DNA from 3 places in the Streptomyces sp. NPDC052236 genome. Region 3 is predicted to be linked to each of the others. Evidence: riboswitches for the same ligand, from Rfam matches in the RefSeq annotation. Region 3 holds a riboswitch; each other region holds the start of a gene.

Region 1 (10,299 bases), on a different contig from region 3:
TGCTGCCGCTGTTCCTCTCGCAGACCGTCATCAGCGCCAATCTGGTGATCACGGCGGTGCTCAGCGTCAGGCTGCTGGGGATCCGGCTGACCCGCGCCGAGTGGACGTCCATCGGCGTCGTCTGCTCCGCCCTGGTGCTGCTGGCCTCGGCGGCGGGCCCGGAGGGCAGCGGCCACACCCCGATCGCCACCCACTGGTGGCTGCTGGCGATCTCGCTGCTGCTGATGATCGGCGGCACCGTCGCCGTACGTCTGCTGGGCGCGCGCGCCGCGATCCTGGCCGGTCTGCTGTCCGGCCTCGGCTTCGGCGCGCTGGGTGTCGGCGTACGCGTACTGAACGGCGTCGACCCCTTCGACCTCGGCACGCTGCTCGCCGACCCGGCGCTGTACGCGATCCTGGTCGCGGGCATCGGCGGCATGTATCTGCACACCGTCGCCCTGCAGATCGGTTCGGTGAACGGGGCCACGGCGGCGCTGGTGGTCGGCGAGACCGTGCTGCCGGGCATGATCGGCGTGCTGTGGCTGGGCGACGCCTCGCGCTCCGGCCTCGCCTGGATGGCGGTGCTCGGTTTCGTACTGGCGGTGGCGGGAGCGGTCGCGGTGGCCTGGTTCGGCGCGTCGGAAAGCCACGACGACAAGGACCCGCACGACGACTCCCAACCGGCCGACGCCGTCACCCCCGAGGAACTCGCCCGACTCCCCTGAGTCGGTCAGTCGAGCACCACCACCTCCTCCGCGGCGAAGACCACGCCCACCTCCGCCCCCTCCTCCGGCGCGTCCCGCAGCGAACACTCCGCCTCCAGCGGCGGCCCGTCCAAAGGCCGCAGCCCTACGGCGACATGGCTGCCCCGGAAGGTCCGCGCCGCCACCGTGCAGCGCAGCCCCTCCGAGGCGTCCGCCAGCCGTACGCCCGCGGGCCTCACCAGCACCTTCCGCTCGCCCTGCGGCGAACCGTCAGGCACCGGCACCTTGCCCCACGGGGTGTCCGCCGCCGACCCGCTCACCGTCGCCGCCACCACATTGTCGAAGCCCAGGAAGCGCGCCACGAACTCCGACGCGGGCCGCTGCCAGACCGCCAGCGGCGTACCCACCTGCGCGATCCGACCCTCCCGCATGACCACCACACGGTCGGCGAGCGCGAAGGCCTCCCCCTGGTCATGGGTGACCGCGAGCACCGTCGTACCCAACCGCCCGAACAGTCCGCGCAGTTCGACCACGAGCCGCTCCCGCAGCCCCCGGTCCAGCTGGCCGAGCGGCTCGTCCAGCATCAGCAGCCGCGGCTCCGGCGCGAGCGCCCTGGCCAGTGCCACCCGCTGCTGCTCCCCACCGGACAGCGAGGCCACGGCCCGCCGCTGCGCCGCCGGAAGCCCGACCAGCTCCAGCAACTCGCCGACGCGGCGCGCCTGTTCCGCCCGCCCCTTGCCGTGCATCCGCAGCCCGAAGGCGACATTGCCGCCGACGTCGCGCTGCGGGAAGAGCTGCTGGTCCTGGAACATCAGGCCCACGCCGCGCCGGTGCACCGGCACCCCCGCCTGGTCGGCGCCGGACAGCAGCACCCGCCCGCCGTCCGCGTCCTGGAGCCCGGCGACGATCCGCAGCAGCGTGGACTTGCCGCTGCCGCTGGGCCCCAGCACGCACACGATCTCGTGCTCGGCGACCTCCAGATCCACCGCGTCGAGCGCCGCCCGCGCCCCGAACCGTACGGTCACGCCCTCAAGCCGCAGCAAAGCCGGTCGCAGCGAAGCAGCCATCAGAACTCCCCCGAGGATCGGTCCACACGTACGCGTTCAAGCAGGAGCAGCGCCACCGCGCACACCACCATCAGAATCGTGGACAGCGCCATCGCCTGCCCGTAGTTGAGCTCGCCGGGTCGCCCGAGCAGCCGTGCCACCGCCACCGGCAGCGTCGGATTGTCCGGCCTGGCGATGAAGACGGTCGCCCCGAACTCGCCCAGCGACACGGCGAAGGCGAACCCCGCCGCGATCAGCAGCGCCCGCCGCACCAGCGGCAGATCCACCTCCCGCCACACCCGCCACGGCGACGCGCCGAGCACCGCCGCCGCCTCGCGCAGCCGTTCGTCCACCGCGCGCAGGACCGGCAGCATCGTGCGTACGACGAAGGGAACGCCGACCAGCGCCTGCGCGAGCGGCACCAGAATCCACGACGCCCGCAGGTCCAGCGGCGGCTCGTCGAGGGTGATCAGAAACCCGAAGCCGACGGTCACGGCGGACACCCCGAGCGGCAGCATGAGCAGCGCGTCGAAGCCGCGCACCAGCCGCCCGGCGCGCCGCGTCAGCGCCGCCGCCGCGAGCCCGCCGACGGCCAGCGCGATGGCGGTCGCGGCCAGCGCGTACTGGAGGGAGTTCCACACGGCGTCGATCGGCGGTACGAGGAACACGCCGCCGCTCGGATCGCTGGTCATCAGCGCCCGGTAGTAGCCGAAGCCATGGCCGCCGGGCGTGTCGAGAGACCGCTCGACCAGTACGGCGAGGGGCGCCAGGATCAGCAGGACAATGGTGGCCAGCACCCCGCCGAGCAGCGCCCACTGCCCCGCGCCGCGCGGCCGGTGCGCGGTCCGCGCCGGGTCCACCAGCTTCAGCGCGGTCTCCCGCCGCCGTACCGTCGCCGCGTGCACGGCGAGGATCGCGCCCACCGCGGCGAACTGCACCAGCGTCAGTACGGCCGCCGTGGGCAGGTCCAGCAGCTGTGCCGTCTGACGGTAGATCTCCACCTCCAGCGTCGCGTAGGTGGGTCCGCCGAGGATCTGTACGACGCCGAAGGAGGTGAAGGTGAAGAGGAACACCATGAGCGCGGCGGCGGCCACGGCGGGCGTGAGGGCGGGCAGCGTCACCCGCCGCCATGCCGCGAACCGCCCGGCGCCCAGCACCCGGGCAGCCTCCTCCTGGCGCGGGTCGAGCTGCGCCCACAGGCCGCCCACCGTGCGTACGACCACGGCGTAGTTGAAGAAGACGTGCGCGAGCAGGATCGCCCACACGGTGGTGTCCAGCCGCACGCCCCACGCCTGGTCGAGCAGCCCGCCGCGCCCGAGCAGCGCCAGGAACGCCGTGCCGACGACGACGGTGGGCAGCACGAACGGAACCGTCACCGCCGCCCGCAGGAGCCGCTTCCCGGGAAAGGCGAAGCGGGCGAAGACGTACGCACCGGGCAGCGCGATCAGCAGCGTGAGCCCGGTGGAGGCGAGCGCCTGCCAGGTGGTGAACCACAGCACCCGCAGAATGTCGGCGCGCCCGAGCACCTCACCGATCCGGCCGAACTGCCACACTCCGTCGATCCGCAGGCCACGGCCGACAATCGCGGCGACGGGATAGGCGAAGAAGACCGCGAAGAACGCGACGGGCCCGGCCATCAGCGCGAGCCGCGCCGCATTCCCGCGCAGCGAGGTGGTTACTTCAGTACGAGCGAGGACCACGACTGGACCCACTGCTCACGGTTCTTGGCGATCTCATCAGGAGCGACGGTCTCGGGCTTGTCGACCACCACGCCGTGCTTGGTGAACAGCTCGGGCAGCTTCGCGTCCTTGACCACCGGGTTCACGAACATCTTCAGCGGCATGTCCTCCTGGAACTTCGTGGAGACCAGGAAGTCCAGCAGCGCCTTGCCGCCCGCCTCGTTCTTGGCGCCCTTGAGCAGGCCGGCGAACTCGGTCTGCCGGAAGCAGGTGCCGGTCGCGACACCCGTGGGCGCCTCGGCCGGCTGTGGCTCGGCGTAGAGCACCTCGACGGGCGGGCTCGACGCGTACGAGACGACCAGGGGCCGGTCCCCCTTGGTCTTCTTGCCGCCCGCGGAGCCGGAGAACTCCTCGTTGTACGCCTGCTCCCAGCCGTCCACGACCTTGACGCCGTTGCCCTTCAGCTGCTTCCAGTAGTCCTGCCAGCCGTCGTCGCCGTACTTGCCGACCGAGCCGAGCAGGAAGCCGAGGCCGGGCGAGGAGGTCGCGGCGTTCTCCGTCACCAGAAGGTTCTTGTACGCGGGCTTCACCAGGTCCTCGAAGGACTGCGGCGGAGCCAGCTTCCGGTCGGCGAAGTACTTCTTGTCGTAGTTGACGCAGATGTCACCGGTGTCGACGGGCGTGACCCGGTGCTTGTCCTTGTCGAGCTGCGCCGCGTCGGCGACCCGGTCCAGGCCCTTGGCCTCGTACGGCGTGAACAGGCCGTTGTCGAGCGCCCGCGAGAGCAGGGTGTTGTCGACGCCGAAGAAGACATCGCCCTGCGGGGCGCCCTTGGTGAGGATCTCCTTGTTGAGAGCCGCGCCCGCGTCGCCGCTCTTGAGCACCTGGACGGTGTAGCCGGTCTGCCGGGTGAACTCCTTCAGTACGGCGGCGGAGGCGGCGAAGGAGTCGTGACTGACGAGCGTCACGGTCTTGGACGTGGGCTTGGCCTTGGAACCGGTGTCGGCGGAGTCCTCGGACTCCCCGCCGCAGGCGGCGAGCGTGGATATGCCCAGCGCGGCGGCGACGGCGGTGACCGCCAGCTTCTTGGTGGTGCTCACTGAAATTCCTCCTGGAGTGACCAGGAAGAGACGCGGCCCCGCTCACAGGAAGTGAGCAGGGCGCAACAGCTTGAGTGGTGACCGAACTTCCTACCCAGAATGACCTGGGCAAGGTTCAGAGGGTCTGCGACGGGTGTCGCACTCTCAGCGCTGTGGCGCTCCCCTGTCGGATTACATACAGACTTTCGTGCTCAGACTACCGCTGCTCGGTCGCGGCGAGCTGGCCGCATGCGCCGTCGATCTCCTGGCCACGGGTGTCGCGGACGGTGACCGGCACGCCGTGCGCGGCGATGGCCTCCACGAAGGCCTTCTCGTCCTCGGGGCGCGAGGCCGTCCACTTCGATCCCGGCGTCGGGTTGAGCGGGATGAGGTTGACGTGGACCCGCTTGCCCTTGAGCAGGCGGCCCAGCAGATCGCCGCGCCACGCCTGGTCGTTGATGTCGCGGATGAGCGCGTACTCGATGGAGATCCGGCGGCCGGACTTCGCCTCGTACTCCCAGGCGGCGTCCAGCACCTCCCGTACCTTCCACCGCGTGTTGACGGGGACGAGGGTGTCGCGCAGCTCGTCGTCGGGCGCGTGCAGCGAGACGGCGAGGCGGCACTTGAAGCCCTCGTCGGCGAAGCGGTGCATCGCGGGCACCAGACCGACGGTGGAGACGGTGATCCCGCGCTGCGTGATGCCGAGGCCGTCCGGCTCGGGGTCGGTCAGGCGGTGGATGGAGCCGACGACCCGCTTGTAGTTGGCGAGCGGCTCGCCCATCCCCATGAAGACGATGTTGGACAGGCGGGCGGGTCCTCCCGGGACCTCGCCGTCGCGCAGGGCGCGCATGCCGTCCACTATCTGGTGCACGATCTCGGCGGTGGAGAGATTGCGGTCGAGGCCGGCCTGTCCCGTGGCGCAGAAGGGGCAGTTCATTCCGCAGCCCGCCTGCGAGGAGATGCACATCGTCACCCGGTCCGGGTAGCGCATCAGCACGGACTCGACCAGTGTGCCGTCGTGCAGCCGCCACAGGGTCTTACGGGTGGTGTCGTCGTCGCAGGAGATGTGCCGCACGACGGTCATCAGGTCCGGCAGCAGCTCCGCGGCGAGCTTCTCGCGCGCGGCGGCGGGGATGTCGGTCCACTGCGCGGGGTCGTGGGCGTACCGCGCGAAGTAGTGCTGGGAGAGCTGCTTGGCGCGGAACGGCTTCTCACCGATCGCGGCGACGGCGTCCCTGCGCTCGGCGGGGGTGAGGTCGGCGAGGTGCCGTGGGGGCATCTTGGCTCCCCGGGGGGCGGCGAAAATCAGTTCTCCCGGGGCGGGGGCCATCAGCGGTAACTCCTCAGAAGCGGCAGAGCGGCAATCGGCAAGCGGCAAAGTGGCAATGCCGAAGCCAGGAGACCTGTTGGGGTCACCCCAGCAGGCGCGAAGCAGAAAAGGCCCGTCGCTCAGCGGCGACGAGCCCTTCCAGGGTAACCGCCTCCGGTCAGCCGCTGCCCACGAAGATCACCAGCAACAGCCACACCACGGGAGCGGTCGGCAGCAGCGAATCCAGCCGGTCCATGATGCCGCCGTGCCCCGGCAGCAGCGTGCCCATGTCCTTGATGCCGAGGTCGCGCTTGATCATCGACTCGCCCAGGTCGCCGAGCGTCGCGGTGGTCGCGACCGCGAAGCCCAGGATGAGGCCCTGCCACCACACGCCGTCGTCGATGACGAACTGCATGAACAGCGCGCCCCCGGCCATGGCGAACGCCACCGCGCCCGCCAGGCCCTCGCGGGTCTTCCCGGGGCTGATGCGCGGCGCGAGCTTGTGCGTGCCCAGCCGCCAGCCGACGGCGTACGCGCCGGTGTCGCTGACCACGGTGAGTACCAGGAACATGAGCACCCGCAGCGCACCGTCGTCCGCGGTGAGCATCATCACGACGAACGTCGCCAGGAAGGGCACGTAGAAGGCCGCGAAGACGCCCGCCGTGACGTCCCTCAGGTAGCCCTCGGGCGGTTCGGTCATCCGCCAGGCGAGCACCGCCAGCGCCGTGAGCGCCATGGCGACGAACGCGCCGTCCGCACCGCTCACATAACCGGCCACGACCATCGCCGCGCCGCCGATGGCGAGCGGCACCAGCGGCGCCTTGATCTGCTTGCGTTCTTCGAGGCGCGAGGTGAGTTCCCACAGGCCGACCATCACGGCGACCGCGACGACGCCGACGAACACGGCCTCGACGATGAAGAGGGACACGGCCAGCATCGCGCCGAGTCCGAGACCCACCCCTATGGCCGCCCGCAGATCACGGCCGGCCCGCTTCTTCTTCGGCGGCTCGGGTGCCGCCGGCGGCGGGGTGGGCATGGGCTCCTGCGGCATCTCGTCGCGGAACAGGGGGCCGCTCAGCCGAGCAGCCCCCCGGTCTCGGTCGTCACCGTCGGCACGGCCGTCGGCCGCTCTGCCCGCGGCCTCGCCGCCGGCGCCGGGAAAACCCGGCGCGGCGCCCGGCACGACGGACATGGGCCGAGTGTGCTGTATGTCCTGCTCATCATATGCCGGACCCGCCGGGGTGGCCCGCTGATCGGGAGGCAGCTGTTCCCCGACGTAACCGGCTCGCGGCGGGGCACCCCAGGAAGAGTCGTTCATCAGACCTCGAGCAGCTCGGCTTCCTTGTGCTTGAGCAGCTCGTCCACCTGCGCGGCGTATTTCGCGGTGGTGTCGTCGAGCTCCTTCTCGCCGCGGCGGCCCTCGTCCTCGCCGACCTCGCCGTCCTTGATCATCTTGTCGATGCTCTCCTTGGCCTTGCGGCGCACGGCGCGGATCGAGATCTTGGAGTCCTCGGCCTTGGTCTTGGCGACCTTGATGTACTCCTTGCGGCGGTCCTGCGTGAGCTCCGGGAACACCACCCGGATGATATTGCCGTCATTGCTCGGGTTGACGCCGAGGTCGGAGTCGCGGATCGCCTGCTCGATATTGCGCAGAGCGCTCTTGTCGAACGGGGTCACCACGCACATCCGCGGCTCGGGAACCGAGAACGAGGCCAGCTGGTTGATCGGGGTCAGCGCACCGTAGTAGTCCGCGACGATCTTGTTGAACATCGCCGGGTGAGCACGTCCGGTACGAATCGCTGCGAAGTCATCCTTCGCGACCAGGACGGCCTTCTCCATCTTCTCCTCGGCCTCGAGGAGGGTCTCTTCGATCACCACTTGCTCCTGCGTGTCTTGAGTGGCCCGGCTGAAGCGGGGCCGGCGGAACCTGCGTCGCGTCTTTCCTGCACGGTGTCCGACCGGCAGGACTTTGTCCATCCCCGATTCAGGCCCGGGTGCCCTGGTCGCTCACAAGAGTGCCGATCTTCTCACCCCGGACGGCCCTGGCGATATTGCCTGCGTTGAGCAGTTCGAAGACGAGGATCGGGAGGTCGTTGTCGCGGCAGAGGGTGATGGCGGTGGCGTCGGCGACCTTGAGGTTGCGGGCGAGCACCTCGCTGTACTCCAGCGCGTCGAACTTCACCGCGTCGGGGTTGGTCTTGGGGTCGGAGTCGTACACCCCGTCGACGCCGTTCTTGCCCAGCAGCAGAGCCTCGGCGTCGATCTCCAGGGCACGCTGCGCGGCGGTGGTGTCGGTGGAGAAGTACGGCATGCCCATACCGGCGCCGAAGATGACGACGCGGCCCTTCTCCAGGTGGCGTACCGCACGCAGCGGAATGTACGGCTCCGCGACCTGCCCCATGGTGATGGCGGTCTGGACGCGTGAGTCGATGCCCTCCTTCTCCAGGAAGTCCTGGAGCGCGAGGCAGTTCATCACCGTGCCGAGCATGCCCATGTAGTCGGAGCGGGCCCGGTCCATCCCGCGCTGCTGAAGCTCGGCTCCGCGGAAGAAGTTGCCGCCGCCGATGACGACCGCGATCTCCGCGCCGTCCCGGACAACCGCGGCGATCTCCCGCGCGATGGCGTGTACGACGTCGGGGTCGACGCCGAGCGCCCCGCCGCCGGCGAAGGCCTCACCGGACAGCTTCAGCATGAAGCGGCCGGACTTCTTGTCGTCGTGGTCGTCGCTCTTGTCGTCGGCAGCCGTGCTGCCGTCCGCGCGCTTGTTCATGGAGATCTCCTCGTGCACATACGAGGAAGGCCATTGCCGTGGGTGCTGGTGTCCCTGTCGGCAATGGCCTCCTCGTCAGATCTGCGGTCGTCCGGCGCCTGCGCGGCCGATGACTGCGTGGGAAAACCCTATCGGGCTCCCGGGTCGAACGCGTACCGGCTCAGGCTCAGGCGCCGACGCGGATGCGCGCGAAGCGCTTCAGCGTGACACCGGCCTCGTCCAGAACCTTCTGGACGGACTTCTTGTTGTCCTTGGCGAATGCCTGCTCAAGAAGGGTGACCTCCTTGAAGAAGCCATTGACGCGCCCCTCCACGATCCTCGGCAGGGCGGCCTCGGGCTTGCCCTCCTCGCGGGAGGTGGCCTCGGCGACACGACGCTCGTTCTCGACGACATCGGCCGGGACCTCGTCGCGGCTGAGGTACTTCGGCGAGAAGGCGGCGATGTGCTGCGCGATGTCCTTGGCGACGACAGCGGCGCCGTCGGTCGCCTTGTCCAGCTCGACCAGGACGCCCACCTGCGGCGGAAGGTCGGGCATGGTGCGGTGCATGTAGACGCCCACGTAGCCGCCGGTGAACTGCGCGAAGCGGTCGAGGACGATCTTCTCGCCGAGGGTGGCGTTGGCCTCGTCCACGTACGCCTGGACGGTCTTGCCCGGCTCGATCTCGGAGGCGAGCAGCGCGTCGATGTCGGCCGGGGAGGTCTTGGCCACGTGCGCGGCGAGCGTGTTGGCGACCTTCTGGAACTTGTCGCCCTTGGCGACGAAGTCCGTCTCGCACTTCAGCTCAAGCAGAACGCCGGAGGTCTTGTCCTCGGAGATGAGGGAGACGACGGCGCCGTTCTCGGCACTGCGGCTCTCGCGCTTGGCGACGCCCTTCTGGCCCTTCACGCGGAGCAGTTCGACGGCCTTGTCGACATTGCCGTCGGCCTCGTCGATGGCCTTCTTGCAGTCCATCATGCCGGCGCCGGTGAGCTCGCGGAGCTTCTTTACGTCAGCGGCGGTGTAGTTCGCCATGTCCTTGATTCTCTCTCGAAAGTCGAAGATCTATGGGTGCGCGGCTCTATCGGTGAGCGGCTTTTACGGGTGAGCGGCGGGGGCCGGTGCGCCTGTGGCACCGTCCCCCGCCGTTCAACAACCGAACCTGAGAGGTCAGGCCTGCTCGGAGTCCGCGGCCGGCTTCTCGGCCTCGGTCTCGGCCGGGGCCTCAGCGGCGGCCGGAGCCTCGGCGGCGGGCGCCGGGGTCTCAGCCGTCTCAGCGGTCTCAACCGTCTCAACCGTCTCGGCGGCGGGCGCCTCGGCGGCAGCGGTCTCGGCTTCAGCGGCGGCGGGGGCCTCGGCCTCGTCGGCCTTCTTCTCGCCCTCGAGCAGGTCGCGCTCCCACTCGGCGAGCGGCTCGCCAACGGCCTTCTCGCCCGGCTTGGTGTCGCCGGTGGCGACGCCGGAACGGGCGATGAGGCCCTCGGCGACGGCGTCGGCGATCACGCGGGTGAGCAGGGTGACGGAGCGGATCGCGTCGTCGTTGCCCGGGATCTTGTAGTCGACCTCGTCGGGGTCGCAGTTGGTGTCGAGGATCGCGACGACCGGGATGTGGAGCTTGCGCGCCTCACCGACGGCGATGTGCTCCTTCTTGGTGTCGACGATCCAGACGGCGCTGGGCACCTTCTGCATTTCGCGGATACCACCGAGGGTCTTCTCCAGCTTGACCTTCTCGCGAGAGAGGACCAGGAGCTCCTTC
Region 2 (10,299 bases), on a different contig from region 3:
GAAGCAGCTCGCGCGCGAGGCGGGACTTCCCCTGCCCACCGCGTACCACCTGCTGCGGACGCTGTCGCACGAGCACTATCTACGGCGTGAGAAGGGCGTTTTCGTACTGGGCGACGCGGTCGGGCGGCTCGCCTTGGGCGGCGCCCAGCAGGAACGGCGCAGCCGGCTGCAGGACGCGCTGGCGCACTGGCGGGACGCGCTCGGCGTCCCGGTCTACTTCGCGGTCTACCGCGAGGGCGAGATCGAATTCGTCGCTGTCGCGGACAGCCCGTACGCCCCCGCCGTGCCGGAGTGGGCGGACTTCCGCGCGACAGGGCACGCCCACGCGCTCGGCCAGTGCCTGCTGAGCCAGCTCGACGAGCGGGCACGCCGCGACCACCTGGACCGTCACCCGGTGCAGGACGTCACGCCGTACTCCGTACGCGACCCGCACACGCTCCTCGGGCGGCTCGCTTCGATGGAGCGGATGCAACCGGTCGTGGAGCGACAGCAGTACGCGCTCGGCACGGTCTGTGCCGCCATCCCGATCACGGCCGGATCCGGTGCTGCGGCGATGGCCATTTCCCTCCCTCTGCACCAGGAAAAGCGCTTGCTGCCCGCAGTCGAGCAGCTGCGCAAGGGAGTCGGAGGAGTTCTCAGCTCGCTCGCGTTCTCTATCAGTATCTGAAAAATCACTCCTTGTGATCCTCTAACGGCTCCACCACGATGGTGTCAAGAGGGTCATGGGGATCATTCCTGGCCGTCTTGAGCGGATTTCCCTTCACTGCTTCATTCACTGGGGGTACATGATGCGAGAGTCGGTCAAGGCCGGGGTCGTGATGAGCTTCGTCGTCTCCGAGGAGTTGTCCTTCCTGGTTCCGGTGGAGATCCAGTACCAGTCGGGTGAGCCCTACGCGGTACGGATGACCTTCCACCTGCCTGGCGACCCGCCCCTGATCTGGGTCTTCGGCCGTGAGTTGCTGTTCGACGGCATCCATCGGCCGAGCGGGGAGGGCGATGTGCGCATCGCGCCGATCGTGCCGAGCACGCCTACGTCGCCTGCCGGGCCCGAGGGGCTGCCCGATGTCGGCATCACGCTTCAGGTCGGCCGCGAACGGGCGCTGTTCAGGGCGAGCGCGGCGCCGCTGCTGGTGTTCCTCGACCGCACCGACGAGCTTGTGCCGCTGGGGCAGGAGAGCGCGTACGGTCGTTTCGACTCGCGTCTGGAGGAGGCGCTCGGGCGCATCCTGGCCGAGGAGAATGCCGGCTGAGCGCTACTTCTTGCGGCGGCGGCCTCTGCCTCGTACCGGCGACGGTGACGGTGACGGCGAGGGTGGCGATCCGGGCGACGCGGCAGACGCGGGCGACGGACCGGATGTTCCCAGCGTCGCCGCTGCAGGGGTTCCCGGGCGGTCCGCGGAGACCACCAGCGCCGCGAGCGCCGTCGTCACCGGCACCGAGGCGACCAGACCGATCGACCCGACCAGCGTCCGTACGATCTCCTCCGCCACCAGCTCGCTGTTGGCCACCGACCCCACACTGCTCTGCGCGATCGAGAACAGCAGCAGCAACGGCAAGGCCGCGCCCGCGTAAGCCAGTACGAGGGTATTGACGACGGACGCGATATGGTCGCGGCCGATCCGGATGGCGGCCCGGTAAAGCGCGCGCGGCCCCATGCTCGGGTCCGCCTGGTGCAGCTCCCAGACCGCCGAGGTCTGGGTCACCGTCACATCGTCGAGTACGCCGAGCGAGCCGATGATGACACCGGCCAGCAGCAGACCGCTCATGTCGATGTCCGGATACAGGCCGTGGATCAGGCCCGTGTTGTCGTCGGTGTTGCCGGTCAGGCTCGCCCAGCCGATGAAGAGCGAGCCGAGCAGCCCGATCAGCAGCAGTGAGATCAGCGTGCCGAGGACCGCGACCGAGGTGCGCGCGGTGATTCCATGGCAGGCGTAGAGCGCGATCAGCATGATGGCGCTTGCCCCGATCACCGCCACGACCAGCGGATTCGAGCCTTGCAGGATCGCGGGCAGGATGAACAGGGTCAGTACGGCGAAGGAGATGGCGAGCGCGACCAGCGCCATCAGGCCGCGCATTCGTCCCACCAGCACCACCGTCAGCGCGAAGATCCCGGCCAGCAGCGCCATGGGGAGCTTCCGGTTCACATCGGTCACGGAGTACTGGAGATCGCGGGGCGCATCGGGCGCGTACGCCACCACCACGCCCTGGCCCTCGCCCAGCTGCCGTGGCGCGTCCGGCTGGATGACCTCGGTGAAGGTACGGCCCTTCTCCTTGCCGCTGGTGACCTCGATGGTCGCCCTCTTGCAGCTGCCCTGCTGGGCGTTGACCGCCTCGCGGCCCTCGGGCGTGGACGTGTCGCCGGTCGGCGGGACCTGCGCCGCGTTGACGTCCTTGCAGTTGACCTTCTCGACCTTCACCACCTCGCCCTGCTCGGTCTGCCGGTCGAAACCGACACCGGTGCGCTCATGGCCGGGCGCGCCGCCCGGCCAGAGCACGAGAAGGCCCACGACGACCGCCGCGGCGAACGGAATCACCACGGCCGCGATGACCCTGCGAAGGTGCTGGGAGACGGGCGCGGCGGGCCCATGGCTGTGCGTATGGCCGTGCGGCTCGGGCGTCTGCTGCGATGAGGTCACCGACCGATCATCGCAAGAACGAGAGGGGCCCTCTGGTCAGCGCGCCAGAAATGACGCTAGCGTAATGGCACCTTTGCACACGCGGGAGCTCGGAGCACCGGGCTGAGAGGGCGCTGACCTCCGTACATACAGATGTACGTACGGAAGCCGCTGCGTCGACCGCCGAACCTGTTACCGGATAATGCCGGCGTAGGGAGTAGGTCTCATGACCGTATCGGACGCACGCACGCCTGCCCACGAACCGCTCGAAGAGCGCGAATTGGGTGAACCGGGTCAATCAGGCGAACCTGGTGGATCTGGAGCATCTGGCGGATCTGGCGGGAAGTCCATCGGCTGGCACAAGGGGTACGTCGAGGGCTCACGCCCCGACCTCCGGGTGCCGGTGCGACTGGTGCACCTCACCAACGGCAAGGACGTGACGCTGTACGACACGTCCGGCCCGTACACCGACCCCACCGTCGAGACCGATGTCCGCCGCGGCCTGCCGCCGCTGCGGGAGAACTGGGTCATCGGCCGCGGCGACACCGAGGAGTACGCGGGCCGCCCGGTCCGCCCCGAGGACGACGGGATCAAGCACACCTCGCCGCGCGGCGGGCTGCGCAATCTCGACGCGGTCTTCCCCGGCCGCCCGCGCCAGCCCCGCCGGGGGCGCGAGGGGCAGGCGGTGACGCAGCTCGCGTACGCCCGCCGGGGCGAGATCACCCCGGAGATGGAGTACGTCGCGATCCGCGAGAACGTCTCCCCCGAGGTCGTACGCGAGGAGATCGCGGCCGGGCGGGCCGTACTGCCCGCCAACGTCAACCACCCCGAGATCGAGCCGATGATCATCGGCAAGCGGTTCCTGGTGAAGGTCAATGCCAACATCGGCAACTCGGCGGTCACGTCCTCCATCGAGGAGGAGGTGGACAAGATGACCTGGGCCACCAAGTGGGGCGCGGACACGGTCATGGACCTCTCCACCGGCCGCAATATCCACACCACCCGCGAGTGGGTGCTGCGCAACTCCCCCGTGCCGATCGGCACCGTGCCGCTCTATCAGGCGCTGGAGAAGGTCGACGGCAGGGCCGAGGAGCTGACCTGGGACGTCTACAAGGACACGGTCATCGAACAGGCCGAGCAGGGCGTCGACTACATGACGGTCCACGCGGGTGTGCTGCTGCGGTACGTCCCGCTGACCGCCCGCCGCAAGACCGGCATCGTCTCGCGCGGCGGCTCGATCATGGCGGCCTGGTGCCTGGCGCACCACAAGGAGTCGTTCCTGTATGAGAACTTCGAGGAGCTGTGCGAGATCCTCGCCTCGTACGACGTGACGTACTCCCTCGGCGACGGCCTACGGCCGGGCTCGATCGCGGACGCCAACGACGAGGCGCAGTTCGCGGAGTTGCGCACGCTGGGGGAACTCAACACGATCGCCAAGCGTTTTCAGGTACAGACGATGATCGAAGGCCCCGGTCACGTCCCGATGCACAAGATCAAGGAGAACATCGACCTCCAGCAGGAAATCTGCGAGGAGGCCCCCTTCTATACGCTCGGCCCGCTCACCACGGACGTGGCCCCGGCGTATGACCACATCACCTCCGGCATCGGGGCGGCGATGATCGCCTGGTGGGGCACTGCGATGCTCTGCTACGTCACGCCCAAGGAGCACTTGGGCCTGCCCGACCGCGACGACGTGAAGACCGGCGTCATCACGTACAAGATCGCGGCGCATGCGGCGGACCTGGCCAAGGGGCATGCGGGCGCGCAGGACTGGGACGACGCGCTGTCAGACGCGCGATTTGAGTTCCGGTGGGAGGACCAGTTCAATCTGGCCCTCGACCCGGACACGGCACGGCAGTTCCACGACGAGACGCTCCCGGCCGAGCCGGCGAAGACCGCGCACTTCTGCTCGATGTGCGGTCCAAAATTCTGTTCGATGAAGATCTCGCAAGACATCCGGCGGCAGCACGGCGGCTCGCAGGAGGAGATCGAAGCGGGCATGGAGGAGAAGTCGAAGGAGTTCGCCGCGGCGGGAAACCGGGTCTATCTGCCAATCGCGGACTGAGTCCGGCTGACCGGACTGAGCCCGGCTGACCCGGACAGTCCCGGGCCGGTCGGCTCACTCCGGCTGGTGTTCGGGGCCGCCGAAGTCCGGGCTTGTGAAGTCCGGGCTGGTGAAGGTGGGTCGCTGGCCCGCCGTTGAGCCGTCGCTCGGGCTGGAGTAGTCCGGGCCGCTGTAGCCGATCTTCGGTATACGGCTCACATGGCGCGGCGGTGTGGTGGAGGACGGGTCGGCGCTGGGATCGGCCAGCGCCGCCCGCAGGAAGGGCAGCAGGCCACGCTCCAGTACCGCGTGGCGCCAGGCCTCCTTGGCCCGGGCCACCTCGTCCGGCTCGCCCCCGGCCTCCTCGGCAGGAACCTGGGTCGCGCCGTTGCGCAGGGCGGTGAGCAGCAGCCCGACCGCGGCGATCAGGATGCCGGCCGCCGTGACGGCACCGAAGAACCAGCCCGCGGTGAGCAGGGTCTCGGCGAAGGAGGGAGTGGGGTTGAGCAGCTTCAGGATGTAGCCGACCAGCAGAAAGATCGCCGCTGCCGTGCCCGCGAGCACCGGTGCCAGTACGGCGATGACGGCGGCGAAACCGGCGCCGTCATCGCCGCCGGCCTGGCCCACCGCGGGTGCCAGCACGGAATTGCGTACGGACGCGTCGGCTGTGGGTGCCCGTTGCTCCTCGCGGACCTTCACATAGTTCTCGTACTCGGCCGACGCGGCGCTGGTTATCAGAGCCGTCGCATTCAGGGCCATGGTGCGCAGTTGCGCGGAATTGAGGCGCTGTCCCACGGCGGCGAGATCCGGACGGTCATGGGCGTTGCGCAGCGCGTCATCGAGGATTCGCTCGTACTCGGCGCGATCCTCGGTCAGCAGGTGCGGAGCGCTGTTCATGTGCATCCCCCGATGCTCCGTAGGGCCAGGTTGCCCGCATTGACCGGGCGGTTGGGCAGAAACGGAGGAGAGCCTGCTACGGATAAGCCGATGGTAGAGCTGTTACAGCGCGGGGTGACAGGGGGTTTCCGGAAATCGCCTTCCCGGGATCGGCTCAGTCATGCAACGGCAGTTCGACCACAAGCAGTTTTCCGGCCATCGTCACACCGCCATCCATGGCGATGGCGAGCCCGTCGGCGTACACATGCGGGCCTTCGACGACCGGGCGCGCGCCGTCCTCGCCGTCCTCGGTGCCCACTTCGCCCAGCAAATACGGGATGGGGCTGTGGCCGTGCACGACGCGTCGGCCGCCATAGGCGGTGAGCAGTTCGCGTACGGCGTCGGACCCGGCTTCGTCGCGGAAGGCGAAGCGCCTGGTCAGTTTGCGGAAGAGGTCCCAGCATTCGTCGGCGTCATTACGGGTGACGATCTCGTGCACCGTGTCGTTGACGTCGTCGATGGTGGCGCCGTACTCCAGGTAGGCGGTCGTGTCGGAGTGCATCAGCAGATGCTCGTCCTCCTCGACCACCGCGTCGAGCCGCGCCATCCACTGGAGGTGGACCTCCTGCAGGCGGTCCATGTCGGTCTTCTGGCCGCCGTTGAGCAGCCAGGCGGCCTGGAAGGTGGCGGTGCCCGCACCGGAGTTGACCGGTGTGTCGCCGAACCGTTTGGCGCCGAGCAGCAGCAGTTCGTGGTTGCCCATCAGCGCCTTGCAGTAGCCGCCGGCGGCTGCGGCCTCGGCGGAGAGCCGCATGACGAGGTCGATGACGCCGATGCCGTCGGGGCCGCGGTCGGTGAAGTCGCCGAGGAACCAGAGGCGGGTGTTGCCCGCGGTCCAGTGGCCTTCGGCGTCGATGAGGCCCTGGGCGGTGAGCGCGGCGAGGAGCTCGTCGAGATAGCCGTGGACGTCGCCGACCACATAGAGCGGGCCGGGTCCCTCGGGCACGGGCGTCTCGGCGGGGTCGGCCCGCACTTGGACGGTGTCGCCGGGCCCGCCGCGGGTGATCACCGGGAGGTCGCGTGCGGTGGGGGTGTAGCCGTCCGGAGTCTCGCTCTCCGGGACGGCGTTGCCAGGATGGCCGGAGTTGGTGGAGGGTGCCGGGACAGGCGTCTGTGGGACCTGCGGGGGCGGTGGCGAGACCTGCGGGAGGGCCTGCGGGAGGACCTGCGGGACCTCCTGGTCCTGCGATTGAACGGGAACCTGGGCATACGGCGGTACGCGGAAATCTCGCAACGTCGCCGTCCGCACCACGGGTCCTTGACCGGCCCCCTGAGTCATCGACCCCTCCACCACCGTCGCGCCGCCGTTCACCTCTCGGCCCAACCTGGTCGGAGTGGTCCGCGGTGTCGTGCGCCCATCATAGGAATGCGGCCCGCGCTCTGTGACGCACCAGGGGTGGTGAATCCGTCCGCACCCCTGGTTCGTCGGGTTTTTCGCCCTAATTGGGCCACTTGGGAAGGTCTACTCCGGAGAAGAGGGAGGAGAAGGCGAGGGAGATCGCGGGGCGTTCACCGTCGTCCGCGGCGGGCGGCGCTGCGAAGACGTCCGCACGATCAGCTCGGTGGGTATCACCTGCTCGACGGTCCGGTCCTCGTTGATTCCTTCGATGGCGTCGATGAGGAGCTGCACGACCGCGGTGCCGATCTGGCGCGGTTTGAGCGAGAGCGTGGTGATCGGCGGCTCGGTGGCGGCGTACACGGTCGACTCGCTGCAGCAGACGAGCAGCAGATCCTCGGGAACGCGCAGGCCGTATCGCCGGGCCGCGGCGAGAAGGTCGGTTCCGTTGGGATCGAAGAGCCCGTAGACGGCGTCGGGCCGGTCGGGGCGGGCGAGCAGCCGGTCGGCTGCGACGGCTCCGGCGCAAGGATCGTGGGCGGGGTAGGACTCGTAGACCGGGCTCTGGCCGACGCGCTCGCACCAGTTGAGATACGCGGTGGTGGACAGGCGGGTGTAGGTGTCGGTGGTGGTGCCGGTGAGCAGGCCGATACGGCGGGCGCCGGCGGCGGCGAGATGGTCGAGCAGGGCGAGTACGGCGGCCTCGTGGTCGTTGTCGACCCAGGCGGTGACGGGGAGCGTGCCCGCCGGGCGGCCGTCGGAGACGACGGGCAGCCCCTGGCGGACGAGTTCGGTGACGACAGGGTCGTGGTCGGAGGGGTCGATGACCACGGTGCCGTCGAGGGCGACGTTCGACCAGACGTCATGGCGTGAGGTGGCGGGCAGGATGACGAGTGCGTAGCCGCGGGCGAGCGCGGCGGAGGTCGCGGCTCTCGCCATTTCGGCGAAGTACGCGAACTCGGTGAAGGTGAAAGGTTCATCCCCGTACGTCGTCACCGTCAGGCCGATGAGGCCCGACTTTCCGGTACGGAGCGTGCGGGCCGCGGCGGATGGGCGGTAGCCCAGCCGGTCCGCGACCTCGCGGACATGTCGGCGGGTGGCGTCCGGGAGCCGGCCCTTGCCGTTGAGTGCGTCGGAGACAGTCGTGATCGAGACGCCGGCTGCGGCAGCCACGTCCCGGATGCCCGCCCGGCTCTGCCTGTTGCCCCGGCGGGAGGTCTCCGACCGGCTCACCTGGTGCTTTCCTGCTGCTGTCATGGCGAGCCGATAGTAGGGCTCCGGCGGGTGATTGGGCCGGTCGCATATGCACTCGTTGACAGGCACGTTTCTGCATGGTCCGTGCCGGACAACTCCATTGGAAATCGAGGAAGTTGTGGGTTTCGGCCACGACGTCCCGCGCGTTGGGCCGTATGTGCCTGCCGAATGGTTGATGTTTCGAAGAGGTCTCAACTCACCACTACGGGGGATGCGCGCCACGGAGTGAGCTACGGGCGCGCGCTGCGGGCGGCGAGCGCTCCCTCCCCTTCCAGGCGCTCACCCATACGCAGGGAAGGGGAATCCTCATAAGGTGAGCGGTATCGAGGAGCGGTGTTGAGAAGCGGTACCGGCTACGGAAACGTGACAGCGCGCGGCACAACGCGTGATACAACGCTGGATATGTCGATATGTATATCGACACGCATGGAGTACGGATGGTCGAGGAGGACCTGCGGTGAGCGAGACCAGCCCCAAACTGCGCGCCGAGCTGGACGGCATCCCCACCTACAAGCCGGGCAAGCCGGCGGCGACCGGCGGCCCGGTCGCGTACAAACTGTCGTCCAACGAGAACCCGTACCCGCCGCTGCCCGGGGTGATGGAGAGCGTGATCGCGGGGGCCCACGCCTTCAACCGCTACCCGGACATGGCCTGCACCGGCCTGATGGCCGAGCTCGCGGACCGCTTCGGGGTCCCTCTGACGCATCTGTCCACCGGCACCGGCTCGGTGGGCGTCGCCCAGTCGCTGCTGCAGGCCACCTCGGGCCCGGGAGACGAGGTCATCTACGCCTGGCGGTCCTTCGAGGCGTACCCGATCATCACGCAGATCAGCGGCGCGACGTCGGTGCAGGTACCGCTGACCGCCGGTGACGTACACGACCTGGACGCGATGGCCGAAGCGATCACCGACCGGACGCGGCTGATCTTCGTCTGCAACCCCAACAACCCGACCGGCACGGCGGTGCGCAGGGCCGAGCTGGAGCGCTTCCTGGGCCGGGTGCCCGCCGATGTGCTGGTGGTGCTGGACGAGGCGTACCGCGAATTCGTCCGCGACGCCGATGTGCCGGACGGCATCGAGATCTACCGCGACCGCCCCAACGTGTGCGTGCTGCGCACCTTCTCCAAGGCGTACGGTCTGGCCGGGCTGCGGGTGGGCTTCGCGATCGCCCATGAGCCGGTGGCCGCCGCGCTGCGCAAGACCGCGCTGCCCTTCGGTGTCTCGCAGCTGGCCCAGGACGCGGCGGTCGCCTCGCTGCGCGCCGAGGACGCACTGCTGGGCCGGGTCGGCGCGCTGGTCGCCGAGCGCGGGCGGGTGTGCGACTCCCTGCGCAAGCAGGGCTGGACGGTGCCCGATACGCAGGCGAACTTCGTCTGGCTGCGGCTGGGCGAGCGGACACTCGAATTCGCGGCGGTCTGCGAGGCGGCGGGTGTCGTGGTCAGGCCGTTCCCGGGTGAGGGGGCGCGGGTCACCATCGGGGAGTGCGAGGCCAACGACCTCTTCGTGCACACGGCCGGGACGTTCCGTAAGGATCTCTAGTCCTCTGGACCGCAGATCGGGTCGTCGGCAGGTTTGGGGATGCGCCGACGACCCGGCCCGAGGCAGCCGAAAAGCAGCCGCGCACGGGCAACGACGCAAGGAGTACCCCCGGCGCAAGGGCCGGAAGAGTGTGGGTCATAATTGCTTGTGAATGTGAACGCGTTCACAAGCCCGCCCGCTTCATCCCATGATCAGTGGGGCGAGAGGGGGCAAACCGCCGCCGTGACCACGGCGAGGTAAGGAGAAGACGACGTGGACCTGGCTCTGGCGCCGGAGACCCTGGCGCGATGGCAGTTCGGCATCACCACCGTCTACCACTTCCTTTTCGTTCCCCTGACGATCTCGCTCGCCGCCCTCACGGCCGGCCTCCAGACCGCCTGGGTACGGACGACCAACGAGAAGTACCTCAGGGCGACGAAGTTCTGGGGCAAGCTCTTCCTGATCAACATAGCCATGGGTGTCGTCACCGGCATCGTCCAGGAGTTCCAGTTCGGCATGAACTGGTCCGACTACTCGCGCTTCGTCGGTGACGTCTTCGGCGCGCCGCTCGCCTTTGAGGCGCTGATCGCGTTCTTCT
Region 3 (10,299 bases):
GCGCGGGACGACCGCCTCGTTGACGGCGGCGGCGACACCGGACGAGGCGGCGGTCAGGGCCGCGACCAGGGCGTCCAGGGTGGTGCCGGTGGCGAGCTCTCGCGTCTCGCCGTTGACGGAGACGTTCAGGACGTTCATACGAACTGCTCCTGAGTCGCGGCAGGCGAGGCAGGCACGGACCCGGCAGGCACGACGGACCCGGCAGAGAAGCGGCGAGGAGTGAAGGGACGCGCCTCCTCCGGCACGTCGCCACCGGCCAGCACAGTCGCCAGCACATCCCCGGTCACCGGCGTGAGCAGCACCCCATTGCGGTGGTGCCCCGTCGCCAGATGCAGCCCCGGCAGCGCGGTCGGCCCCAGCAGCGGCGCGTTGTCGGGCGAGCAGGGCCGCAGCCCGGCGCGCGTCTCGGTGAGCGGCAGCTCGGTGATGCCGGGCACCAGCTCGTGCGCGTCGCGCAGCAGCTCGTACACCCCGCCCGCCGTCACAGTGGTGTCCCAGCCGAGCTCCTCGCTGGTCGCGCCCACGACCAGCTCGCCGCTCTCGCGCGGCACCAGATAGACGTGGCTGCCGCGCACCACCGCACGCACGGTCCTGGAGAGGAAGGGCGCGTACGGAGCCGGCACGGTCAGCCGCAGGACCTGGCCCTTCACCGGCCGTACCGGAGGAAGTACGTCCGCCGGTACGCCGCCGAGCCTGCCGCTCAGGGAGCCGCCCGCCAGCACCACCTGTTCCGCCGCGAGTTCGTCCCCCGGGCCCGCCCCCTGGCCCGCGCCCTGGGCGCCCGCCGCCAGTACGACCCCGGCCGCCCGCCCCCGTACCACCGAAAGCCGCTCCACCCAGCCGCGGTGGAACACCACCCCGGCCCGCTCACAGGCCGTCACCAGCGCCGCGGCCAGCAGCCGCGGATCGACCTGGTGGTCGCCGTCCACCCGCAGGCCCCCGCGCACGCCGGGCGCGAGCATCGGCTCCAGGCGGCGGCATTCACGCCCCGTGAGCCACTCCGACTCCAGGCCCGACTGGCGTTGCAGGGTGTGCAGTTCACGCAGGTGCGCGCGGTCGTCCGCGTCGAGTGCCACGGCGAGCGTGCCGCACGCGCGGTAGCCGACGGACTGTCCGCTCGCCTCCTCCAGCTCGGCGACGAACGCGGGGTAGCGCCGCGCGGACTCCAGATTGAGGCGGAGCAGCGTCTGCTCGCCGTAGTGGAGCTCGGTGACGGCGGCGAGCATGCCCGCCGCGACCTGCGCGGCCCCGCCGCCCGGCGCCGGATCGGCGACGGCGACGCTCAGCCCGCGCTGCGCCGTGCGCCAGGCCGTGACCAGGCCGATGATGCCGCCCCCGACAATGAGGACGTCTGAAGTACGAGACATGGGCGTCCAGCCCCTCCCTTCGCCGGCATGACCCGGATCAGGTTCGTACGGTCGGAGGCCGTCCAGCCTCCCTCTCAGCCCGGTGCGTCCGGACTCCCGCGAGTGCCTTACGGTCGCCACCCTAACCCCAGGCCTCAACGCGGAGTAAGGGACCGGCAACTAAGGTTGCCGGGTGAGCGAGCAGCGGACAGCACAGGCAGCCCATCGGCAGCGCGTGGTCGTCGTCGGCGCGGGCATGGCGGGTGTGCAGACCGCCGTGGCCCTGCGGGAACAGGGTTTCACCGGCCCCGTCACCCTCATCGGCGCCGAACCGCACCAGCCCTACGACAGGCCCCCGCTCTCCAAGGCGATCCTGCTCGGCACGGCGGAGGGCTCGGCCTTCGACGTCGACTTCGAGGCGCTCGGCGTCGAACTGCGGCTGGGCTGCGAGGTGACCGGCGTACGCGCCGACGCGCACGAACTGGACACCGAGGCGGGCCCGGTGCCGTACGACATCCTGGTCCTCGCCACCGGCGCGGAGCCGGTCAGGCTCCCGGACGCCGAGGGCGTCCCCGGCGTCCATCTGCTGCGGACGCTCGATGACGCCGCGCGGCTGCGCCCCGTCCTCGCCGCGCACCACGACATCGTGGTCGTCGGCGCAGGCTGGATCGGCGCGGAGTTCGCCACGGCCGCCCGCGAGGCGGGCCGCACGGTCACCGTTGTCGAGGCCGCCGGGCGGCCCTTGACCGGGGCCCTGCCCGCCGAGGTCGCCGCCCCGATGGCCGACTGGTACGCGGAGTACGGTGTGGAACTGCTCACCCACGCGCGCGTGGCGGCCGTCGAACCGGGGACGGTAATCCTCGCGGACGGCAGGCAGCTCCCGGCGGGCGCCGTCGTCGTCGGCATCGGCGCCCGGCCCGCCACCGCCTGGCTGGCCGGCTCCGGCTCCGGTATCGCGCTCGGCCCGGACGGCGCAATCACCGCCGACGAGTATCTGCGCACCTCACTGCCCGATGTGTACGCCGTCGGGGACTGCGCCTCCTTCCCGTCCGGCCGCTACGGCGAGCGGCTGCTCGTGCACCACTGGGACAACGCCCTCCAGGGGCCGCGTACGGTCGCCGCCAACATCATCGGCAGCCTGCCGGGCGGCGGGCTGCCCGAGGTGCCGGCGGTCTACGACCCGGTTCCGTACTTCTGGTCCGAGCAGTTCGGCCGCTTCGTCCAGTACGCCGGGCATCACCCGGCCGCCGACACGCTGATGTGGCGGGGTGATCCGGCGGGTGCCTCCTGGTCGGTGCTGTGGCTGCGCCAGGGCGCGCTGGTGGCGCTGCTCGCCGTCGGCAGGGCCCGTGATCTGACGCAGGGGCGCAAACTCATCGTGTCCGGAGCGCGGCTCGATCCGGTGCGTGCGGCCGACCCGTCGGTGCCTCTGAAGGAGGCAGCCGACTAGGGTCCGGCTATCCACTGTCAGTCCGGGATGGCACGCTTGTCCTGTGACCGAGATTGACGCAAAAATCGATGCTCTCGTACCCGCCTGGCTCCACCTTCCCGACATCGCGGAAATGCTCGGTGTCGAGGTGACACGCGTACGGCAGTTGGTCAAGGAAGGCCAGCTGATCGCCGTACGCCGCGGTGCGAACCGGGCGCTTCAGGTGCCTGCCGCCTTCATCGACGGCGACAAGGTGGTCAAGGGTCTCGCCGGGACCCTGACCCTCCTGAGGGACGACGGCTTCACCGACGAAGAGATGCTTGAGTGGCTCTTCACCTCCGACCCGTCCCTGCCGGGCACGCCCGCGCAGGCGCTCAGCGAGAACCGCGGCACGGAGGTGAAGCGTCGGGCTCAGGCCCTCGCTGTCTGACGCCTTGCTGTCCTGGCCGTCCTGCCACCCTGACGCCGCGACGTCGGGGCCGTCAGGGTGGCAGGACGGCAATGGCACCCACACGCGGTGGTGCGGGCGGAGGTGTGCAGCCGCCGCCCGTCCACCGCCGACTCAGCCGACCCAACGGGGGGACCAGCCATGCCCGCGGTAGCCATGCCCACGGTTCGTACGCCTCGTACGCCTCGTACGCCGCTGTCCGACGCCCGGCTCTATCTGTGCACGGACGCCCGGAAGGAGGAGGGTGACCTCGCCGAGTTCCTCGACGCCGTGCTCACCTCCGGGGTCGACATCGTGCAGCTGCGCGACAAGGGCATGGAGGCGGCCGAGGAGCTGGAGCACCTCCAGATCTTCGCCGACGCCTGCCGCCGCCACGGCAAGCTGCTCGCCGTGAACGACCGCGCCGATGTGGCACACGCCATAGGCTCCGCCGTGCTGCATCTGGGACAGGGCGATCTGCCGGTCCCCGCCGCCCGCGCGATCCTCGGCGACCACGTGCTGATCGGCCGCTCCACCCACGCCGAGTCCGAGGTCGACGCCGCCGCCGTGGAACCCGGCGTGGACTACTTCTGTACGGGCCCCTGCTGGCCCACCCCGACCAAGCCCGGGCGGTACGCACCGGGGCTCGGCCTCGTGCGGTACGCCGCCGCGCTGGGCACCGAGCGGCCGTGGTTCGCGATCGGCGGCATCGACGCCGGCAATCTCGACGAGGTGCTGGAGGCGGGCGCGCGCAGGATCGTCGTCGTACGGGCGATCACCGAGGCCGACGACCCGGCCGAGGCGACGGCGGCACTGGCCAAGCGGATACGCGCCGCACAGGTGTCCGCATAAGCGTCCACATAGCTGTCCGAAAAGTGTCCGAGGGGTGGACGGCAATCGGATAAATCAGGCATTTCTCTACTGTTCGGTTGGGTGACCGCCGAGCCGTGGTTAACCTGCCCGTATGGCCTCCGGAACAGCTTCTACCAGGACAGATCGCGCACGAACGGTGCGCGAACTGCTTGCGACCGGCAAATCGTCGTACTCCTTCGAGTTCTGGGCGCCCAAGACCGAGAAGGGCGAGCGCAACCTCTGGAACGCGCTGCGCAGAGTCGAAGCGGTCGGTCCCAGCTTTGTGTCCGTGACCTACGGCGCGGGCGGTTCGACGCGCGCGGGCACCGTCAAGGCGACCGAGCGGATCGCCGCCGACACCACCCTCACCCCCGTCGCGCACCTCACTGCGGTGAACCACTCCATCGCCGAACTGCGCAACATGATCGGGCAGTACGCCGATGCCGGGATCCGCAACATCCTCGCCGTCCGGGGCGACCCGCCCGGCGACCCGATGGGCGAGTGGATCAAGCACCCCAAGGGTGTGCGGTACGCCGCCGAGCTGGTGCGGCTGATCAAGGAGTCCGGGGACTTCTGCGTCGGCGTCGCCGCCTTCCCCGAGATGCACCCGCGCTCGGCGGACTGGGACACCGACATCCGCCACTTCGTGGACAAGTGCCGGGCGGGCGCCGACTACGCGATCACGCAGATGTTCTTCCAGCCCGAGGACTATCTGCGGCTGCGCGACCGGGTCGAGGCCGCGGGCTGCGAGACCCCGATCATCCCGGAAATCATGCCGGTCACCAACGTGAAGCAGCTCGAACGATTCGCGCAGCTCAGCAATGCCTCGCTGCCGTCCGCGCTGAAAGAGAGGATCCTCACCGTCAAGGACGATCCCGCCGCTGTACGCTCCATTGGCATCGAGTTCGCGACGGAGTTCTGCGCGGGGCTGCTCTCCGAGGGTGTCCCCGGACTGCACTTCATTACACTCAACAACTCCACCGCGACGCTTGAGATCTACGAGAATCTCGGACTGCACGAGCAGTCGTGATCGGTCGTACCCGCTCCGAACAGGGGCGGCGGCCGCAGGAGGGGGGCGGGCATGGGCTGGACGGTCCTCTATCTCGCGTTCGGCGTTGTCGCGCTATGGCTGCTCGGTGAGGTGCTGCTGCAGTACAAGGCCCGGCTGCGCTGGCGACTGCTCGCCTTCGCGGGCTTCCTCGGGGTGGTTGTCGGCGTACTGGTGCCCTCGGTCCCGGTGATCGCGTTCGGCGCCATCGCCTTCGCGGTCGGCCAGACCTACGTCACGCTCTCCTTCCGGCGCGGCTTCTCCACCGGCTGGGCGCTCGGCGGCAGCCCGGGGGCGAGCCGACGGCGCAAGTCCACAGGCCGGCGGGACCAGGGAGCCTCCCGAGAGCCCACGCTGGAGGTCTCCGACCTCGCCTACGAAGCCGTCGCCGTCCCGGAGCCGGAACTGGAGTCGCGCGCGGTCTACGAGCCGCAGCCGCTGCCGGACGACACGGGGCAGTACGGCGTGTACAGCGACGCGGCGTACGAGGCTCAGCAGCAGGCCGCCCAGGACCAGGACCGGCACCAGGACCAACAGCAGGACCAGAGCCAGAACTACGCCACGTACGACAGCGGTTACGACGCCTACCCCGGCTCCGGCTCCGGCTACGGTCAGCAGCCGTCGGGCCAGGACAGCTACGGCGGGCAGTACGACTACGGCACGGGCCAGCAGCAGTACGCCGCCTACTCCGACCCGTACGTGGGCGGCCAGCAGTACGACACCTACGAGACGTACGACAGCTTCGGCGGCCAGCAGCAACAGCAGTACGCCGACCCCTACGCCCAGCAGCAGTACAGCGAGACGCCGCCCGGGGGCGTCTGGGTGCCGCAGCCGCGCGAGGAGGATCAGCAGACGCCGCCGCTGCCGCAGGAGGACCCCTCCCCGCACGGCTACGGCCCCGGGTACAACGAGCAGCAGCCGTACCGCTACTGACCGCCTCGCGCCGTCGGGGGCGGTCGGGATCCGGTCACTGGGAACCGCGGAATTCCGGGCCCTCCACGATCAGTCCGGCCACCAGCGCACCCGACATCCCGGCGTGCGCCAGACCGCCGCCCGGGTGCGACCGGCCGCCCACCAGATAAAGGCCGGGCAGCCGGGTGCTGTTGGCCGGGTGCAGATACCGCCCGCCGCCCCCGGCCAGTGCCGGAGCGGACACCACGCCCGCCTCCGCGGGCGTCCGTATCTCGTGCCACAGCAGGCGCTCGCGTATTTCCGGAACGGCCGTGCGCGCGGCGTCGATCAGCACCTGGGCGTACCGCTCGCGCAGCGCCGCGTCGGTCCAGTCGACACCCGCACCCCCGTGGGCCGGAACGGTCGCGGAGAGGGTGACCGCCTCATGCACCTCGTCCGGGCGGGTACGCGGATCGTCCGGCCGCAACACCGTGACCGTGGGCCGCTCGGCCGGCCGGCCGGCGAAGACCGCCGCGGCCTCCGCGCCCGCCGCGGGGGAGTGGACCACACTCCGGTGCACTGCCGATCCCGGCCGCGCACCGCTCAGCGCCAGCAGCACGGTGAACCTGCCCGGCAGCGGCGTGCCTCCGGCGCTCCCGTGAGGCCGTACGTCTGTGTCCCGCCACAGCTCGTGCCCGACGAGATCCGCCGCCACCCCGGCGCCCGCCACCACATGGTCGGCCCCGGCGACCGTGCCGTCGGCGAGCTCGACCCCGGCCGCCCGCCCGTCCTTCTCGGCGATCCGGCACACCTCCGTACCGAAGGCGAACTCCACCTTCCGCGCCAGGCACCGCTCGTACACCGCGCGCGCCAGCTCCCGCAGCCCGCCCTCGGCGTACCAACTGCCGAAGGTCTGCTCCATGTACGGCAGCACGGCGGCACCCGCGGGAGCGTGCCGGGGATCCAGGCCGTACGCCAGGGCGTACCCGTCCAGCAGCGCGGCCAGCCGCGGCTCCGCCAACTCCCACGCGCCGACCTCCGCGACCGTGGACGCCTGGCGCATCCGCAGCGCCTTCCGCTGCCGGAGTGCCGGATACGGATCGCGTCCCAGCACCTGCCAGTCGGCCCACAGGGGCTCTTCGAGCAGGGGCCGCCGGGACCGGTCCCAGGCATCCCTGGCCCGCCCCAGGAACGCGCCCCACCGCTCGCCCGCCCCCGCGCCGAGCGCCGCGTCCAGCGCGGAGACGATTCCGGCCCGCGAGGCGTTCGGCAGCAGTACCTCGGTGCCGTCGGCGAAGAGATGGCGGCTCGCCGGGTCCACCTGGACGAGCCCGACGCACTGCTCCAGCGGCTCCTTGCCGGTCTTGATGAACAAGTCCCGCCATACGGCGGGCAGATGCAGCAGACCGGGGCCGGTATCGAAGACGAACCCCGCGCGCTCGAACCGGCCCACGGCGCCGCCGTAGGTCGCCGCGCGCTCATACACCGTCACCCGGTGGCCTGCCACAGCCAGCCGGGCGGCAGCCGCCAGGGCGCCCATCCCGGCGCCGATCACCGCAATCCGTGCCATGTCCGTGACTGTATCGGCCACCACTGACAACGCGATCGTCACCGGGCGGCGCTCGCGCATGGGCATGAGCGCGGATGGCTGAGTATGCGTACCTAGTGGACGAGTTGAGTACGCGCGCGGATGGGCCCGGACCTGCGCGGAGGGAAGAGTGGGGACCACGGAAGGGGCGCGACGCCGGCACCGACGACACGGGGCGGCGGAACGGCGTGGCTCCCCGGACGGTACGGGGAGCAGGACGGGGAACCCAGTGACCGTGGGGGAACAACGGGGGGAATGGGTTCCCCGGAGCGAGAGGTAAGAAGTAAGAAGAGCGCCTGTCCGGTGAGGCTCGGGGGGATCGAGCCTCACCGGACAGGCGCTTTTCTGTCCTGGCACCCGGCACCTGGCACCCGGCACCTGGCACCTGGCACCCGGCACCCCTCGGCACCCCGCACCGTCGTGCCGCCGCGCCAACCGGACGCCTCAGCGACCGCTCACCCGGCCGTGCAGCAACCTCGACAGCGCCGAGTGCACATCGTCGATCGACCGCTCCGGCTGGAACGCCTGCCAGTCCAGCGCCGCCACCAGCACCATCCCGACCAGCGCGGCAGCCGTGAGCGGCACGTCGATCTCGTCGCTCAGCTCCCCGTTCGCGACGGCTTCCGCGAGTACCGTCTCGATCACCGCCACCGCCTGCTGCCGTACGACCAGGAGCGTCGGCTGCCACGCCCGGTTGGTGCGCCACAGCTCCGCCACGTACAGCTGCGTGAAGGCGGGATAGCGGTCGATGAATCCCAGACCGGCCTTGATCATGGCGTCCAGCGCGTCGACCTTGGTGCCGCCGCGCTCGTCCGTCTCGTCGGCGGCGGCCTGGAGGGAGGCGCTGAGCAGCCCGACGCCGTAGCGCAGCAGCTCCTCGAAGAGCTCGGTCTTGCTTTTGAAGTTGTAGTAGACCGTGCCCTTGGCGACCCCGGCGCGCTCCGCGATCTCGTCTACCGTGGTCGCCGAGAATCCCTGCTCGGCGATGAGCGTCACAGCGGCCTCGTAGAGCTTCGCCCGGGTCGCCCGCCGTCTCGTGCTGGTACTCGTACCGATCCTGGTGCTGGTGCTGGTGTTGTCCATGCCGTCCATGGCATCGATTCTCACAGGCCACCAGCCCTCCCCGGCTCTCACAGACTCAGCTCGGGGTGCAGCCGGTCGAGCGTCCACACCTGCTTGCGCCGCGCGGAGACGGCCGTCAGCGCGAGCGCGCCCGCGGTGAAGGCGGCCAGCACCGCGCACGCCTGCCACACCGGGCCGAGTCCGCCGCCCGTGATCAGCCTGCGCAGCGCCTCGACGACGTAACTCATTGGCAGGAAGGGATGGATCGCGCCGAAGAAGGCGGGGCTGGTCTGTACGGGATAGGTCCCGCCCGCCGAGGTCAGCTGGAGCATCAGCAGTGCCAGCACGAGGATCCGGCCCGGGGCCCCGAAGCGCGCGTTCAGCCATTGGATGATCGCGGCGAAGCAGCAGGTCACCAGGGCCAGGAAGCCCACCGCGCCGGCCGCGTACGCCATCCGCAGCCCGAGGCCCCAGTGCAGGACAGACATCAGCGCCGCGACCTGGAGCACGCCGATCGCGGCGACCGGCAGCCAGCCCGCCAGGGCGATCCGCCGGGCCGATGCGCCGGCGGCGAGGGCCCGCCGGTTGAGCGGCTGGATGATCATGTACGCCACCATTGAGCCCACCCAGAGGGAGAGCGGAATGAAGTAAGGGGCGAAGCCGGTGCCGTAGTTCGGCGAGGTGTGCAGGGACTGACCGGCCAGCCGTACCGGATCGGCCATCACTTCGGTGCGCGCGTCGCGGTCCTTCTTGCCGTAGTCGGGGATCTCGCGCACGCCGTCGTTCAGCCCGCCGGCCAGCTCGGTCGATCCGTCGGCGAGTCTGAAGAGCCCGCCGTCCAGGTTTCCGGCGCCCTTCTTGAGCTTGCCGACGCCGCTGTCGAGAGCGGCGGAGGCCGTCTTGGCGCCGCTCAGGCCGGTGTGCAGGCTGTCCGCGCCCTGGGCGACCTTCTTGGCGCCGGAGTTGAGCCTGTTGATGTCGCGTACGGCCGACTCCAGGTCCTCGGCCAGGTGCGGTGACCGTTTGGCGAGCTGCGTCGCCTGCTGGTGCAGCGTGGCGAGATGGCCGTCGAGCTTCTTCAGGGTGCCGCTGTTCTCCGCCACCAGCGTGTTGAGGTCGCCGGCGACGAGGGCGACGTCGGACGCCGTGGTCCTGGCCTGCTTGAGGGCGGGGCAGAGGTCCGGGTCGGGCAGGGGCGTGTCCTCGCAGCGAGTCCCGTAGAGGGCGCTGAGCTGGTCGGCCGAGGTGCGGGCGAGCGCCGCGGAGCCGGGGGCCGTCTTCACAAGGAGGCCGAGTTGGCGGCGCAGGGCCTGGGAGGAGTCGGCGACCAGCCGGGCCGTGTCACCGATGGCCCTGCCGTTGTCCCTGAGGTACGGACGGACGACGGCGGCTGTTCCATTGACCTTCTCGGCGAGCAGCCGCGTACCGTCGGCGACCTGCTGCGATCCGGTCTCCAGGTCGCTCGCGCCCTTGTTGAGCTGCGTCAGCCCGCCGGCCAGCCTGCCGCTGCCGTCCTTGGCGTCCTTGAGCCCGTCCGCGAGGTCCTTGGCGCCCTTCTTCGCCGTGCCGATGCCGCCCTTGAGCTCGTCGGCGCCCTTCGCGGCCTTCTCGGTCGCGTCGTGGATGCCGGAGAAGGAGATGAAGATCCGGTCGAGG

The links. Region 3 has a riboswitch for thiamine pyrophosphate ahead of thiO (glycine oxidase ThiO). Riboswitches for the same ligand answer to the same signal wherever they lie in the genome.
Region 1: linked by a shared signal. The riboswitch ahead of ACIHCQ_RS12065 (thiamine ABC transporter substrate binding subunit) and the one ahead of thiO (glycine oxidase ThiO) in region 3 are both predicted to bind thiamine pyrophosphate.
Region 2: linked by a shared signal. The riboswitch ahead of thiC (phosphomethylpyrimidine synthase ThiC) and the one ahead of thiO (glycine oxidase ThiO) in region 3 are both predicted to bind thiamine pyrophosphate.

Annotation. Positions count from the first base shown of each region.
Region 1 is NZ_JBIUBL010000005.1:330,000-340,298, reverse strand. It holds gene ACIHCQ_RS12080 (hypothetical protein) at 1-704, shown strand, start outside; gene ACIHCQ_RS12075 (ABC transporter ATP-binding protein) at 710-1,750, opposite strand; gene ACIHCQ_RS12070 (ABC transporter permease) at 1,750-3,366, opposite strand; gene ACIHCQ_RS12065 (thiamine ABC transporter substrate binding subunit) at 3,405-4,508, opposite strand; TPP riboswitch at 4,578-4,683, opposite strand; gene rlmN (23S rRNA (adenine(2503)-C(2))-methyltransferase RlmN) at 4,705-5,817, opposite strand; gene ACIHCQ_RS12055 (phosphatidate cytidylyltransferase) at 5,975-7,114, opposite strand; gene frr (ribosome recycling factor) at 7,114-7,671, opposite strand; gene pyrH (UMP kinase) at 7,781-8,566, opposite strand; gene tsf (translation elongation factor Ts) at 8,733-9,578, opposite strand; gene rpsB (30S ribosomal protein S2) at 9,714-10,299, opposite strand, start outside.
Region 2 is NZ_JBIUBL010000001.1:634,110-644,408, forward strand. It holds gene ACIHCQ_RS03035 (IclR family transcriptional regulator) at 1-667, shown strand, start outside; gene ACIHCQ_RS03040 (SsgA family sporulation/cell division regulator) at 789-1,250, shown strand; gene ACIHCQ_RS03045 (YibE/F family protein) at 1,254-2,636, opposite strand; TPP riboswitch at 2,708-2,849, shown strand; gene thiC (phosphomethylpyrimidine synthase ThiC) at 2,842-4,680, shown strand; gene ACIHCQ_RS03055 (hypothetical protein) at 4,735-5,562, opposite strand; gene ACIHCQ_RS03060 (metallophosphoesterase) at 5,711-6,889, opposite strand; gene ACIHCQ_RS03065 (LacI family DNA-binding transcriptional regulator) at 7,058-8,188, opposite strand; gene hisC (histidinol-phosphate transaminase) at 8,643-9,722, shown strand; gene ACIHCQ_RS03075 (cytochrome ubiquinol oxidase subunit I) at 9,975-10,299, shown strand, end outside.
Region 3 is NZ_JBIUBL010000031.1:41,738-52,036, reverse strand. It holds gene thiS (sulfur carrier protein ThiS) at 1-138, opposite strand, end outside; gene thiO (glycine oxidase ThiO) at 135-1,367, opposite strand; TPP riboswitch at 1,365-1,477, opposite strand; gene ACIHCQ_RS36825 (NAD(P)/FAD-dependent oxidoreductase) at 1,540-2,796, shown strand; gene ACIHCQ_RS36820 (Rv2175c family DNA-binding protein) at 2,840-3,205, shown strand; gene thiE (thiamine phosphate synthase) at 3,365-4,054, shown strand; gene metF (methylenetetrahydrofolate reductase [NAD(P)H]) at 4,167-5,084, shown strand; gene ACIHCQ_RS36805 (hypothetical protein) at 5,136-6,035, shown strand; gene ACIHCQ_RS36800 (phytoene desaturase family protein) at 6,070-7,563, opposite strand; gene ACIHCQ_RS36795 (TetR/AcrR family transcriptional regulator) at 8,026-8,664, opposite strand; gene ACIHCQ_RS36790 (YhgE/Pip family protein) at 8,712-10,299, opposite strand, start outside.